3 regions of the Pseudomonas tolaasii NCPPB 2192 genome follow, and region 1 is predicted to be linked to each of the others. Evidence: predicted binding sites of a transcription regulator. Region 1 holds the regulator's gene; each other region holds the start of a gene.
What was found. The regulator FliA, encoded in region 1, starts transcription of late flagellar genes. The targets are predictions, from matches to a motif close to CTAAAGTTTNNNNNNNNNNNGCCGNTAA.
Positions count from the first base shown of each region.

Region 2: a site for FliA is predicted at 2,790-2,817, ahead of ATI14_RS31870 (methyl-accepting chemotaxis protein). Genes of this name have one in related genera too.
Region 3: a site for FliA is predicted at 2,369-2,396, ahead of ATI14_RS05870 (methyl-accepting chemotaxis protein). Genes of this name have one in related genera too.

Region 1 is NZ_PHHD01000001.1:3,562,612-3,567,355, reverse strand. It holds gene ATI14_RS16600 (protein phosphatase CheZ) at 1-617, opposite strand, end outside; gene ATI14_RS16595 (chemotaxis response regulator CheY) at 636-1,010, opposite strand; gene fliA (RNA polymerase sigma factor FliA) at 1,179-1,919, opposite strand; gene fleN (flagellar synthesis regulator FleN) at 1,916-2,749, opposite strand; gene flhF (flagellar biosynthesis GTPase FlhF) at 2,854-4,170, opposite strand; gene flhA (flagellar biosynthesis protein FlhA) at 4,182-4,744, opposite strand, start outside.
Region 2 is NZ_PHHD01000001.1:4,811,262-4,816,005, reverse strand. It holds gene ATI14_RS22080 (glycosyltransferase family 2 protein) at 1-537, shown strand, start outside; gene ATI14_RS22075 (PIG-L deacetylase family protein) at 717-1,478, shown strand; gene ATI14_RS22070 (alpha/beta fold hydrolase) at 1,620-2,639, shown strand; gene ATI14_RS31870 (methyl-accepting chemotaxis protein) at 2,888-4,381, shown strand; gene ATI14_RS31225 (hypothetical protein) at 4,519-4,744, opposite strand, start outside.
Region 3 is NZ_PHHD01000001.1:1,243,492-1,248,235, reverse strand. It holds gene ATI14_RS05880 (NorM family multidrug efflux MATE transporter) at 1-1,258, opposite strand, end outside; gene ATI14_RS05875 (LysR substrate-binding domain-containing protein) at 1,409-2,329, shown strand; gene ATI14_RS05870 (methyl-accepting chemotaxis protein) at 2,496-4,472, shown strand; gene ATI14_RS05865 (YifB family Mg chelatase-like AAA ATPase) at 4,546-4,744, opposite strand, start outside.

The DNA.
Region 1 (4,744 bases):
TGGCCAGCCATGAGCACCAGTTTGAGCAAATTGCTTTCCACTTCGGTGACCAGTTGGGTCACGCGCTTGATCACCTGGCCGGTGAGGTCCTGGTAATCCTGAGCCAGCAGAATGTCGTTGAGGTTGCTGGAAACCGTGCGGTTTTCCTGCTCGCTGCGCGACAGAAAGCTGTCGACCCGACGCGCCAGCTCACGAAACTCTTCGGCGCCCACTTCGCGACGCATGAAGCGGCTCCAGTCGTGGCTCAGGGCCTGGGCTTCGTTGGCCATGCCGTTGACCAGCGGCGTGGCGTTTTCCACCAGGTCCATGGTGCGGTTGGCCGCCGCCTCGGTCAGCCTGACCACATAGGACAGGCGTTCGGTGGCATCGGTGATCTGCGAGATCTCTTCGGCCTGGGGCATGTGCGGGTCAATCTGGAAATTGACGATCGCACTGTGCAGCTCGCGCGTGAGCTTGCCCACTTCCTGATACAGGCCGCGGTCACGGGTCTGGTTGAGCTCATGGATCAACTGCACCGCGTCGCCGAACTGGCCTTTTTCAAGGCTGTCGACCAACTGATGCGCATGCTTTTTCAGGGTCGACTCAAAGTCTCCCTGCGACGTTTCTTTATGCTCCATAGCTCCCCCGTGATGACATCAGCCGTGGATGCGTTCGAAGATTTTTTCAATCTTCTCTTTCAAGGCCAATGCGGTGAATGGCTTGACCACGTAACCGTTTACCCCGGCCTGGGCGGCTTCGATGATCTGTTCACGCTTGGCTTCGGCGGTCACCATCAGCACGGGCAGGCTGCGCAGTTTTTCATCCGCGCGCACGTGGCGCAGCAAGTCGATACCGGTCATGCCCGGCATGTTCCAGTCGGTTACCAGAAAGTCGATGCTTCCGCTGTTGAGGATCGGGATAGCCGTCAGGCCGTCATCCGCCTCGACCGTGTTGGTGAACCCAAGGTCACGCAACAGGTTTTTTATGATCCGCCGCATCGTTGAGAAGTCATCAACGATGAGGATTTTCATGTTCTTGTCCAATTCGACCTCCAAGCAGTCTTAAACGCGCCCAGCACCTGGACGCGCCATTTCAATCAACAGGCGTTACACAAAAAGGACTGCCCAGGGCACCACGGAACTGATCCGCGAAAACATGAAGCCTTCGCGGTAGCGTCTGCAGTGTCCCCACACTGCCTGTCAGCGCGCGCGCCACTCTCCCAATCGCCCCCGCAAGCGGGCTGCGCACTGGCTGTGCAGCTGGCTGACACGCGACTCGCTGACCCCCAGGACCTCACCGATTTCCTTGAGGTTCAGCTCTTCGTCGTAGTACAGCGCCAACACCAGTCGCTCACGCTCCGGCAAATTGGCAATCGCCTCCGCCAACGCCCCCTGGAAACGTTCGTCTTCCAGGTCACGCGACGGTTCGAGATGTGCACTCGCGCCGTCCTCGTGCAGCCCTTCGTGTTCGCCGTCCTGCAACAGGTCGTCGAAACTGAACAGGCGGCTGCCCAAGGTATCGTTCAAAATCCCGTAGTAATCGTCGAGACTCAATTGGAGTTCGGCCGCAACTTCATGATCTTTAGCGTCACGACCGGTTTTTGCTTCAATTGCGCGAATGGCGTCACTGACCATTCGCGTGTTGCGGTGTACCGAACGCGGCGCCCAATCCCCTTTACGCACCTCATCGAGCATCGCGCCACGGATGCGGATGCCCGCATACGTCTCGAAACTCGCACCCTTGCTCGCGTCGTATTTGGTCGACACTTCGAGCAGGCCGATCATGCCGGCCTGGATCAGGTCTTCCACCTGCACGCTGGCGGGCAGGCGTGCCAGCAAGTGATAGGCAATGCGCTTGACCAGAGGCGCATAACGCTCGATCAATTCGCCCTGGCTGTCACGGGCCGACTTTTTGTAAAGGTTGTAGCCGCTGGATGTCATAGCACCGGTCCTGCGCTCGTCTGATGCACCAAACGCTCGACGAAAAACTCCAGATGCCCCCGCGGGTTGGCAGGCAACGGCCAGGTATCGACCTTCTGGGCAATGGCCTTGAACGCCAGTGCGCACTTCGAACGAGGGAACGCTTCATAGACCGCACGCTGCTTTTGCACGGCCTTGCGCACACACTCGTCATACGGAACTGCGCCGACGTATTGTAAGGCGACATCGAGGAAGCGATCCGTGACCTTGGTCAACTTGGCGAACAGGTTGCGCCCTTCCTGCGGGCTCTGGGCCATGTTGGCCAGCACGCGGAAGCGGTTCATGCCGTAGTCACGGTTAAGCAGTTTGATCAGGGCGTAGGCGTCGGTGATCGAAGTGGGTTCATCGCAGACCACCAACAGCACCTCCTGCGCCGCGCGCACGAAGCTGACCACGGACTCGCCGATCCCGGCGGCGGTGTCGATCACCAGCACGTCGAGGTTGTCGCCGATGTCGCTGAAAGCCTGAATCAGGCCGGCATGTTGCGCCGGGCTCAGGTGCACCATGCTCTGGGTGCCCGAGGCTGCCGGCACGATGCGAATGCCGCCGGGGCCTTGCAGCAGCACATCGCGCAGCTCACAGCGGCCTTCAATCACATCGGCGAGGGTGTGTTTGGGTGTCAGCCCGAGCAAAACGTCGACATTTGCCAACCCCAGGTCAGCATCCAGCAGCATGACGCGACGGCCAAGCTCTGCCAGGGCCAGGGACAAATTCACTGACACGTTAGTTTTCCCGACGCCACCTTTGCCGCCGGTCACCGCGATCACCTGTACGGGATGCATGCTGCCCATTTTATTTCTTTACCTTGTCTTGCTTAGACGCAGGCTACATGGCTTGGCCGCGTGAATCGCTTGCAGACCATCGATGTAGATACTTTTCACGGTGTTCACTGCCCTCAACCGACCCGTTTTGCCGGGTTGTGGTAGAGGTCCGCGAACATGTCAGCCATCGCTTCCTCGCTAGGCTCTTCTTGCATTTGCACACTGACGGCACGGCTGACCAACTGATGACGGCGCGGCAGATGCAGATCATCCGGAATCCGCGGGCCGTCGGTCAGGTAAGCAACCGGTAATTCATGGCTGATCGCCAGGCTCAACACTTCACCCAGGCTCGCGGTTTCATCGAGCTTGGTCAGGATGCAACCGGCCAGGCCGCAACGCTTGTAGCTGTGGTACGCAGCGGTAAGAACCTGTTTCTGGCTGGTGGTTGCAAGCACCAGGTAATTTTTCGACTTGATGCCACGCCCGGCCAGGCTTTCGAGCTGCATGCGCAAGGCCGGGTCGCTGGCTTGCAGGCCGGCGGTGTCGATCAGCACCACGCGCTTGCGCAGCAGTGGATCGAGGGCATTGGCCAGGGACTGGCCCGGGTCGACGTGGGTCACCGGCACATTGAGGATGCGGCCCAGGGTCTTGAGCTGTTCCTGGGCGCCGATGCGATAACTGTCCATGCTCACCAGCGCAATATTCTGCGCGCCGTATTTGAGCACATAACGCGCGGCCAGCTTGGCCAGGGTGGTGGTCTTGCCCATGCCGGCAGGGCCGACCATGGCGATCACACCGCCCTCTTCCAGGGGTTCGATTTCCGGGGTGACGATCATGCGCGCCAAGTGCGCCAGCAGCATGCGCCAGGCCTGGCGCGGCTCTTCGACTTCGGCGGTGAGCGCCAGCAGGTCGCGGGACAACGGGCCGGACAGGCCGATCCGTTGCAGGCGGCGCCACAGGTTGGCCTGTTGCGGTTTGCTGCCTTGCAGTTGGGTCCAGGCCAGTGAGCCGAGCTGCACTTCCAGCAGTTCACGCAGACCGTTGAGCTCAAAACGCATCGAATCGAACACGCGCGGGTCAACCGCAGGCGCCGGGGCAGGCGCAGCAGGACGCGGTGGTTCTTTGAAAGTGGGCTCGACCAACGGCTCGGACGCGGTCAGCGGCAACCCGGCGAACAGCTGGCGATTGGTGGTGGCATCGCTGTCGCCACGCATGCTCAATTCCGCCTGGGCCGACACAATGCGCGAGGCGGTCTTGCGCAACTCGTCTTCGAGCTCCATGTTCGGCACGCGCGGCGCCAGCGCCTGGGGAGTGTAATCCAGGGCAGCCGTCAGCTCGACACCGCCGGCAATGCGACGGTTTCCGATAATCGCGGCATCGGCGCCCAGCTCATCACGAACCAGTTTCATGGCCTGACGCATATCGGCGGCGAAAAAACGCTTAACTTGCATAACCCACTACCTCAGCCGTTGGGCCCTACTGTCGCGACGATAGTCACTTGCTTGTTGTCAGGAATTTCCTGATAAGCCAAAACGTGCAAATTCGGAACTGCCAGGCGACCAAACCGCGACAACATCGCTCGAACCGGGCCCGCCACCAGCAGGATCACCGGGTGGCCCGCCATTTCCTGGCGCTGTGCGGCTTCGATCAACGAACGCTGCAGTTTTTCAGCCATGCTTGGCTCCAGCAGAACGCCCTCTTCCTGGCCTTGCCCTGCCTTCTGAATACTATTGAGCAATATTTGTTCCAACCTTGGCTCCAGGGTGATCACAGGCAGCTCAGACTCAATGCCTACAATGCTTTGCACGATGGCACGGGACAGGCCGACACGCACCGCAGCCACCAGAGCGGCAGTATCTTGACTCTTGGCGGCATTGTTGGCGATGGCCTCGGCAATGCTGCGGATGTCGCGCACCGGCACCTGTTCGGCCAACAACGCTTGCAGCACTTTGAGCAATTGCGAAAGTGACAGCACGCCGGGCACCAGTTCTTCGGCCAGTTTTGGCGACGCTTTGGCCAGCAACC
Region 2 (4,744 bases), 1.2 Mb from region 1:
CTCGATACGTGCAGCGACGACAGCGCGGAAATTGCGCAAGCCTACCCGGTGCAGGTGTTGCACGTTCAGGCACGCAATGTCGGGCACGTGCGCGGTGTGGGCGCGCGGCATTTACTGAATCAGGGCGCACGCTGGATTTCCTGCACCGACGCCGACAGCCGGGTTGCCCCCGACTGGCTGGTGGCGCAATTGGCGCTGGGTGTCGATGCAGTGTGTGGCACCGTCACGGTCGACGCCTGGAGTGAAGGCTTCGACCCGGCAGCGCAAATCCGTTATCACCAGGCGTATCAGGCCTGCGACGGGCATCGCCATATCCATGGCGCCAACCTGGGCGTGAGTGCCGGCGCCTATGTACAGGCCGGCGGGTTTGAGCCGCTGGCCTGCCACGAAGATGTGCAACTGGTACGCAACCTTGAACGCTGCGGCGCATCGATTGCCTGGAGCCACGACCCGCAAGTGATCACCAGCGCCCGCCTGGATTGCCGTGCCGAAGGCGGGTTTGGCGATTATTTGAAGAGCCTGATGCAGGCAACCTGAAAAAACCCATGTTTCAACATGTAAGAACGCTGAAACCTTGTCTATGCTGAAGTCGCCTTGCTGGCACTCCAAGGGTTGGGGTGCCGCGCATCGCCGCAGCGGAGTCTGTGGCGGTTAAACGAGCGTCGTCCCGACAACGGGCCACGACCCGGCACCCATTGACAAGGATGTGACACCCCATGAAGCCTGCCTCCTTAAGCGAGGGCCGTCGCGGCCTCGCGCAAGTCTGGAACAGTGCGCCGCAGTTGGCGCAAATCCCCGCTATCACGCCCTCCTCGCTGGCGCCTTCGGGTTCGCGCGTGGTGGTGATTGCACCCCATCCGGGCGATGAAGTGCTCGCCTGTGGCGGTTTGTTGCAAATATTCAGCACCCTGCAACACCGCCTGCTGCTGATTTCGATCACCGATGGCAGCGCCAGCCACCCAGGCTCCAACGCCTGGCCGGCCAGCCGCCTGAGCGTGATCCGCCCCCAGGAAAGCGCCGAAGCCCTGCGCCGCCTGGGCATGCCCTTGCACAGCCTGAAATGGATTCGCGGTGGTTTTCGTGATGATGCGCTGGCGGCGAGCGAGCACACCATGAGCCAGTTCATCGCACGTTACCTGCAACCCGGGGACGTGGTGTTTACCACGTGGCGCAATGACGGCAACAACGACCATGACGCCGTGGGCCGTGCGAGTGCCAAGGCCTGCAGCCTGATCGGTGCACGACTCCATGAACTGCCGGTCTGGGCCTGGCATTGGCCGGCGCGCGAGGGTGGCGTGATCCCCTGGCAACGCGCGCGCAAAATACGTCTGGACACCTGGAGCGTGGCGCGCAAACTCCACGCCGTCCACGCCTACGCCAGCCAGTTGGTCGGTGACCCGGAAATCGGCCTGGCGCCGATGCTCGCCCAGGAACTGCTGGAACGCATGCGCGAGCCCTACGAGGTTGTATTGTCATAATTCCGAGCCAATGTATCGCAATGTGTACAGCGACCATTGCGATACACAGCGTTTAACCCACGCCATTCCTTGAAACACAGCCGATACACCGCAGCGGTCAACTGTGAGCCAGGCACACACCCAGCCCCCAGGAGACTCGCCATGCACCTTCCCTTTACCCGCCGCTCGACTTTTTTGGCCTTTGCATTGTTGCAATTCGGTGCCATTGGCGCCGCGCGCGCCGAGATGCCCGAGATCAATGTTCCCGCTATCGCCAGCCATGCTGCCTTCGGCGCGCTCAAGCATGTGAAAGCCGGACTGCTGGATGTGGCCTACGCAGAAACCGGCCCCGCCAACGGTGAGGTGGTTATTCTGCTGCACGGCTGGCCCTACGATATCGACAGCTACGCCAACGTCGCCCCGCTGCTGGCCGCCAAGGGCTATCGCGTGTTGATTCCTTACGCACGGGGCTATGGCGACACGCGTTTTCTGTCGGATAAAACCCTGCGCAACGGCGAACCCGCCGCGTTGGCGCAGGACGTGATCGATTTCATGGATGCGTTGCACATCAAGCAGGCGGTGCTGGGTGGCTACGACTGGGGCGCACGCTCGGCCGATATTGTGTCGGCGCTGTGGCCGGAACGCGTGAAGGCGTTGGTGTCGGTCAGCGGCTACCTGATCGGCAACCAGGCGGCGGGCAAAAACCCTCTGCCGCCCAAGGCCGAATTGCAGTGGTGGTACCAGTTCTACTTCGCAACGGAACGCGGCGCCGCCGGCTACCAGAAAAACACCCATGATTTCGCCAAACTGATCTGGCAAACCGCCTCACCGAAATGGGCGTTCGACGATGCCACGTTCGACCGCAGCGCCAAGGGCCTGAACAACCCGGATCATGTGGCGATCACCGTCTTCAACTACCGCTGGCGCCTGGGGCTGGTGCAGGGCGAAGCCCGTTATGACGCGCTGGAGCAAAAACTCGCCCAGTCGCCGTCCATCGGCGTGCCCACCATCACCCTCGAAGGCGATGCCAACGGCGCCCCGCACCCGCAGCCCGAGGACTATGCGAAGCGCTTCACCGGCAAATACGAATTCCGCTTGATCAACGGCGGCATTGGCCACAACCTGCCGCAGGAAGCGCCGGCGGCGTTCGCCCAAGCGGTGATTGACGCCGACCACCTGTAAAAGCAACTGACTGTGGAAGCAGTCAAGTGTGGGAGCTGGCTTGCCTGCGATGCAGGCGCCTCGGTGAGTCAGTCAGACCGAGGTGATGCCATCGCAGGCAAGCCAGCTCCCACAGGTTCAAGCCCGCACGCCGATAGTAATTTGCGACGCCTCAAGTCGCTCTCCATGATGCCGATACGCTATTACCCCGACCCGGGGTGGCACGCCCCATGCTTTGTTCCCGGCTCGACCACATGGAGTAAGAGTGAATGCCCGCACGCGCACGTTTTATGGAGCATTACCGCAAGGCCGACCGCATCATGCTGGCGTTGATCTGGCTGATGTTCGGGTTTTCGCTGGGCCTGGCGTTCTGGCACGACACCCTGCTGCAGGCAGTGGTCGTCGGGGGTGGCACCAGTGTGGTGCTGACCGCGCTGTACCGTGCCCTTGGCGGAACGCGCCTGATGCGTTGTTTGTTGGGTGCCGGGCTGATGGTGATGGCCGCGCTGCACATCAACCAGGCCCAGGGGGTGATCGAATCCCACTTCGGCATTTTCGCCCTGCTCGCGGTGCTGACGTTTTACCGCGATTGGCTGCCGATTCTGGTGGCCGCAGCGACCATCGCCGTGCACCACGTGGTGTTTCATGCCTTGCAGCATCAGGGTTTTCCGGTGTTTGTGATGGAACATCACGGCGGCTGGGCCATGGTGTTCGTGCACGCGTTTTATGTGGTGATGGAGACGATCGCCCTGCTCTACCTGGCCATTCACAGCCAGCGCGAAGCGGTCGAAAGCCAGGAAATGCTGGAGAAAATGCTCGCCGTGACGTCGCAATTCACCGCAGAGTCCGCCAAAGGTGAAGGCAAGGTGCATGTGCCTCTGGCCAAACGTTTCGATCATTTCCTTGAGCAACTGACTCACCTGATCGACGGCGTGGCCCGCGATTCCCACGGCCTGGGCCAGCTCGGCGACGAATTGGCCAGCGCCAGCGGCACCCTGGAAACCGGCGCGCGCCATCAACTGGCTGAAATCACCCAGATGACCGGCTCGATGCAACGGATGGAAGACGCCATGGGCCACATCACCTTGCACGTCGAACAGGCGGTGGAGCACGCGGACAAAGCCAGCCGGCAGATCGTGCGCGGCCAGGAAAGCGTTGGCCGCGCGCAGAACGAAATCACGCAGTTGGCCTCCCGCATCAACGGCACCAATGAGACGGTGCAAGGCCTGGCGATACAGGCCGAGCAAATCGGCTCGGTGCTGGAGGTGATCAACAGCATTGCCAACCAGACCAACCTGCTCGCGCTCAATGCCGCCATCGAAGCGGCGCGCGCCGGGGAACAAGGCCGGGGTTTTGCGGTAGTCGCCGATGAGGTGCGCAGCCTGGCCCAACGCACTGCCGTGTCCACTCAGGAAATCAAACAGATTATCGAAGGCTTGCAACACGGCAGCCGCCAGGCCGTGGAGGCCATGCATGACAGCCAGCAAGGCGTTGAGCGCTGCGTGCAAGACAGCCAAGTGGCCGTCGAGATGCTACAGGCGGTGGGGGCCGACATTGCGCACATCGATCAGCTCAACGGGCGAATTGTCAGCACCACCCGCGAGCAGTCCACGGCGAACCTGGAGATTGTCGGGCGCCTGCAATCGGTGCAGAGCATTGCGCAAAGCACCGCGGATGATGTGGAGACCCTGGCCCGCAGCAGCGAGCGCCTGCCGCCGATTGCGGTGCGCCTGGATGCGTTGGGGCGCAGGTTTCATCCCTGACGTCGTGCATGTTGTAGGGGCCAATGCGGGGGCGGAGAGTTTCCCGATGCAGACACCGGTCGAGCGTCGAAGCCGTTGCCTGGGACCGATCGCGGGCAAGACGCCCAGGCGCGTACCCAGCTCAAGTACCTCATCCATCATCTCGACACATAGACCGTGCACCAACGGTCGTCGATCAGTTCATCGGTGGTGCCGCCCACCAGCAGGCTAACCGGGTTGAAACAGGCGTTGCCTGGCCGTTTCAGCCAAATCCGTTCGCGTACGTTTTCGTCGGCATGGGCCTGATCACACCGGGGCTGAGTGCAGATGGCTTCAAGCGTCGCACCACCTGCGACCCGACTCAACTCATGGCCTGAGGCAACA
Region 3 (4,744 bases), 2.3 Mb from region 1:
CCCAGCCCAGGGTGAACGCCATCAACCAGGCGGACGGCGCGCCGATCAGCCAGTAACAACCCAAACCCACCAGAAACGTCGTCTTGGCGTCCTTCAGCCCGCGAATGCAGCCCATGGCAATGGTCTGCACGCCGTCGAACAGTTCAAACCAGGCCGCGACAGCCAGCAAGCTGACGGCCAATACGATGACGTCATGGAAGGCGGGGTCGTTATGGTCCAGGAACAGTCCTATTAACGGGTCGGAAAACAGCCACAGCACAGCGGCGAACCCCAACATCACCGCCGCACCAAAGCCGATGCCGACTCGCCCGGCCAAACGCGCATGCACCAGTTGCCCGGCGCCGTAATGCTGGCCGATGCGCATGGTGATCGCGTAGGACATCCCCGCCGGCACCATGAAGGCCACCGAGACGATTTGCAGGGCAATCTGATGCGCCGCCAACTGCGTGCTGCCCATGGTGCCCATGCACAGCGCCGCAAAGGCAAACAGCCCGACTTCCACCGCGTACGTGCCGCCAATGGGCAGGCCCAGGCGCCATAGTTCGCGCAGATATTGGGTGTTGAGGCGCAGCAAACCGTTGCCCAGCGGATAGGCCGAGTAAGTCCGGTTACTGCGGATGTAAAACCACAATGCCAACGCCATGCTGTTGGCGACAATCGCAGTCACCAGGCCGATGCCCACCAAGCCCAGTTTCGGCAGGCCGAACAGGCCCTCGATCAGTGCGTGGTTGAGCAGGTAGTTGAGCACTGTGCCGCACAGGCTGATCACCATCACCGGCGTTGCCTTGCCGATGGCGCTGGTGAAACCGCGCAGGGCCATGAAACTCAGGTAGCCGGGCAGGGCGAAGGGCAGGATCGTCAGAAATTGCCCCGCCGACTGCACGTTGGTTGGGGTCTGGCCGAACATCAGCAGCACGGGTTTGAGGTTCCAAAGCAGCAACGCGGCAACCAGTGCCATCAGCCACGCCAGCCAAAGCCCGGCCTGAGTGAGGCGAGTCGCGCCTTCGATGTCGCCGGCGCCGTGCCGAATGGCCACGAGGGTGCCCACGGCGGCAATCACGCCGATGCAGAAAATCGCCACGAACGAGTAGCTCGCCGCGCCCAGGCCGCCGCCGGCCAACGCCTCGGGGCTCAGGCGGGCCATCATCAGGGTGTCGGTCAGCACCATCAGCATGTGTGCCAACTGTGAAGCAATCAACGGCCCTGACAGCCGCAGAATGGCCCAGAGTTCGGTACGCGCCGGATGTTGCATGATCATCACGCTCGAAAAGTCAGAGGGTTGGGGGAGGGTTGATTCTCGGCGCTTCGGGCGCCTTCCACAAAAGGATAAAAGCGATCATCCGCATGACTAAAACTCATGTATGGCGATTCTGGTAGGGTGAGGCATTGCGCTGTAGGATCTTTCCTTATGACCCGTCGTCTTCCCCCGCTTTATGCCCTGCGCGCCTTTGAGGCAGCCTCCCGCCACAACTCATTCACTCGGGCGGCGGACGAGTTGTCGATCACTCAAAGTGCCGTCAGCCGGCATATCCGCACCCTTGAAGAACATTTTGCCTGCCGCCTGTTCCAGCGCAGCGGGCGCAGCCTGCAACTCACTGAAGCGGCGCGCCTGTTATTGCCTGGCGTGCGCGAAGGTTTCGCGGCGCTGGAGCGCGCCTGCCATACCCTGAATGCCGAAGACGACATCTTGCGCATGAAGGCGCCGTCCACCCTGACCATGCGCTGGCTGCTGGCGCGGATCAGCCGCTTCCGCGCCTTGCAGTCGGGTAATGAAGTGCAATTGACCAGCGCGTGGATGAGCGTGGATGAAGTCGACTTCAACCAGGAACCCTTCGACTGCGCGGTGCTGTTGAGCTACGGGCATTTCCCGGCAGATTGGGAGGCGTGCTACCTGTTCCCCGAGCTGTTGATTCCGGTCGGTGCGCCGAACCTGCTCGATGACGGCCCGTGGGATGTGAACCGCCTGGCCGCCGCCGAACTGCTGCACCCCACACCCGACCGCCGCGACTGGCGCAACTGGCTGGAGCGCATGGGGCTGTCGTCCCAGGTTTCCCTCAAGGGCGGGCAGGTGTTCGACACGCTGGAGCTGGGCATGATCGCCGCCGCGCGGGGTTATGGCGTTTCCATGGGCGACTTGCTGATGGTGGCCGAAGACGTGGCCCAGGGGCGCCTCAGCCTGCCCTGGCCAACCGCAGTGGCGAGCCGGGAAAATTACTATCTGGTGTGGCCGAAAACCCGCCCCGGCGGCGAGCGTTTGCGCCGGCTGGCGGAGTTTCTTCAGGGCGAAGTCAAGGCCATGGAACTGCCTCAGGTTGAGCGTCTGGATTGACCGTTCGTGCAATCGTTTGCGCGATACCCCTGCGAATCGCTCAAGTATTGGCCGTGCCCGCCGAAGAAGGTGTGTTGGAACCCCCGCGTTTCAACGTTTCCCACCAGATAATTTGCCGAGCAACGCTAAGAGATCAGGATGATCCTGGCCTCGGCCAGGAGCTTCTATGTCTCAACCTCGCGCTCGGATCGCGTCCCAGTTAGGCCTCGCCTTGGCCGTGATTCTGGCTGTCGTCATCAGCGGCAGCACTGTTTTTGCCCTGCGTTCCCTCGACTCCGCCAACCTCGACACCCGCGAGGAGCACCTGGCCAGCGAGGCGCGCCTGCTGGCCGACCAACTCAATACCTTCCACAGCACCTTGCGCGAAAGTACCCAGCGTTTGAGCGGGCTGTTTGAAAAGCGCTTCGGCGCAGGGTTGAGCGTGCACGCGGACCAGCCGGTGACCGTGGCCGGTGTACAGACCCCAAGCCTTTACCTGGGCGATCAGGTGCTGAACAACAACTTCGAAGAAGTGGATGAGTTCAAGCAGATGTCCGGCGGCGTGGCCACCGTGTTCGTGCGCAGCGGCGAAGACTTCATCCGCATCAGTACCTCCCTGACCAAGCAGGACGGCAACCGTGCCATCGGCACCGTGCTCGACCACCAGCATCCGGCCTACCAGCGCTTGCTGGCGGGTCAGAATTATGTAGGCCGCGCGGTACTGTTCGACCGTTCCTACATGACCCAATACAGCCCGGTGCGCGACGCCAGCGGCAAAGTCATTGCCGTGTTGTTCATCGGCTTCGATTACACCGATGAGCAGAAAGCCCAGTTCGAAAACCTCAAGCGCTTCCGGATCGGCCAGACCGGCTCACTGGCGTTGCTGGATGAGCAGAAACACTGGCTGGTGCCACCGGCGGGCGTGCAGGCGCTGGACCAGGCCGTGCCGGTGATGGTCGACCTGGCGAAGAAGCCGGGCGAAGGCCGCTTCTGGAGCGACAAGAACGAAGATTTCTACAGCGTCTCGGTGCCGTTTGAAGGCGGCCCGTGGTCGGTGGTGGCGAGCATGCCGAAATCGGAAATCCGCGCGGTGACCTGGGCCGTGGGTATTCGCCTGGTGATCGGCAGCGTGCTGGCGATGTTGTTGGCTGTCGGCGCGGCAGTCTGGTTACTGCGCAGCAAATTGCAGCCTCTGAGTGACTTGGTGCGTCAGGCCGAAGCCTTGGGCGCAGGGGATTTGAGCGCGCGCCTGAACGTGTCCAGCCATGACGAAATCGGCCAGCTGGCGCGCAGTTTCAACCAGATGGGCGAGGCGCTGTCGACCATGGTGTCGCACATTCGCAAGGCGGCCGAAGAGGTCAACAGCCGTGCGCAGGCGCTGTCCGGGTTGTCGGGCGGCGCGTATGAGGGCATGGAGCAGCAGTCCGGCGAGATCACCAGCATGGCGGGCGCGGTGGAAGAATTCAGCGCCACGTCGCTGAACATCGCCGACAACATGGGCAACACCGAGCGGCTTGCGCAGGAAAATGCGCAACAGACCCGCATTGGCCGTACCTCGATGCAAGAGGCGTCGTCGTCCCTGGAACATATCGCCACCGCGCTGAACAGCACGGCCACGGTGATCAACACCTTGGGCCAGCGTTCCCAGGAAATCGGCGGGATCGTAGGGGTGATCACCTCGATTGCCGAGCAAACCAACCTGTTGGCGCTCAACGCCGCCATTGAGGCTGCTCGCGCCGGTGAACAAGGCCGAGGTTTTGCCGTGGTGGCGGACGAAGTGCGCAACCTGGCGTCGCGCACCCGCCAGGCCACGGATGAAATTTCGGTGATGATCCAGAGTATCCAGCAGGAAACCGGCAACGCCATCAGCACCATGGAACACGGCAACGTGCTGATGCAGGAAGGCCTGTCGCGCAATGCCGATGTGGCCTCAGCGTTAGCGCGCATCGACGAGCAAAGCCGCTCGGCCGGCCAGCAATTTGCCGCGATTACCACCGCCACCCAGGAGCAGAGCAGCACTGCGAACGTGCTCAGCAGCAACCTGCAAAGCATTGCGCTGGCCAATAGCGAACAGCGCGAAGTGGTTTCAAACCTGGCGATCACCGCCAAGGAACTGGAAACCCTGGCGGCCGGCTTGCGCCAGGAAGTGGACCGCTTCCGCTAGGGCTGTGGCGAGGGAGCTTGCTCCCTCGCCACAACAAGCCCGCTCGCCACAGCAGTTCGTTTGCCTCAAAAAGTTAGCTGACCGCCGCAGGCCGATATTGCAGGGCCTCGGCCAAATGATGCCGGGCAATGTTCTCCACCTGTTCAAGGTCAGCCAGGGTGCGCGCGACCTTGAGCAGCCTGTGAGCCGCGCGCAGCGATAACGTCAGCCGCTCGCAGGCGCTCTCCAGCCAGTTTTCATCGGCCTTGGCCAGTTGGCAGTGCGCGCGCAAG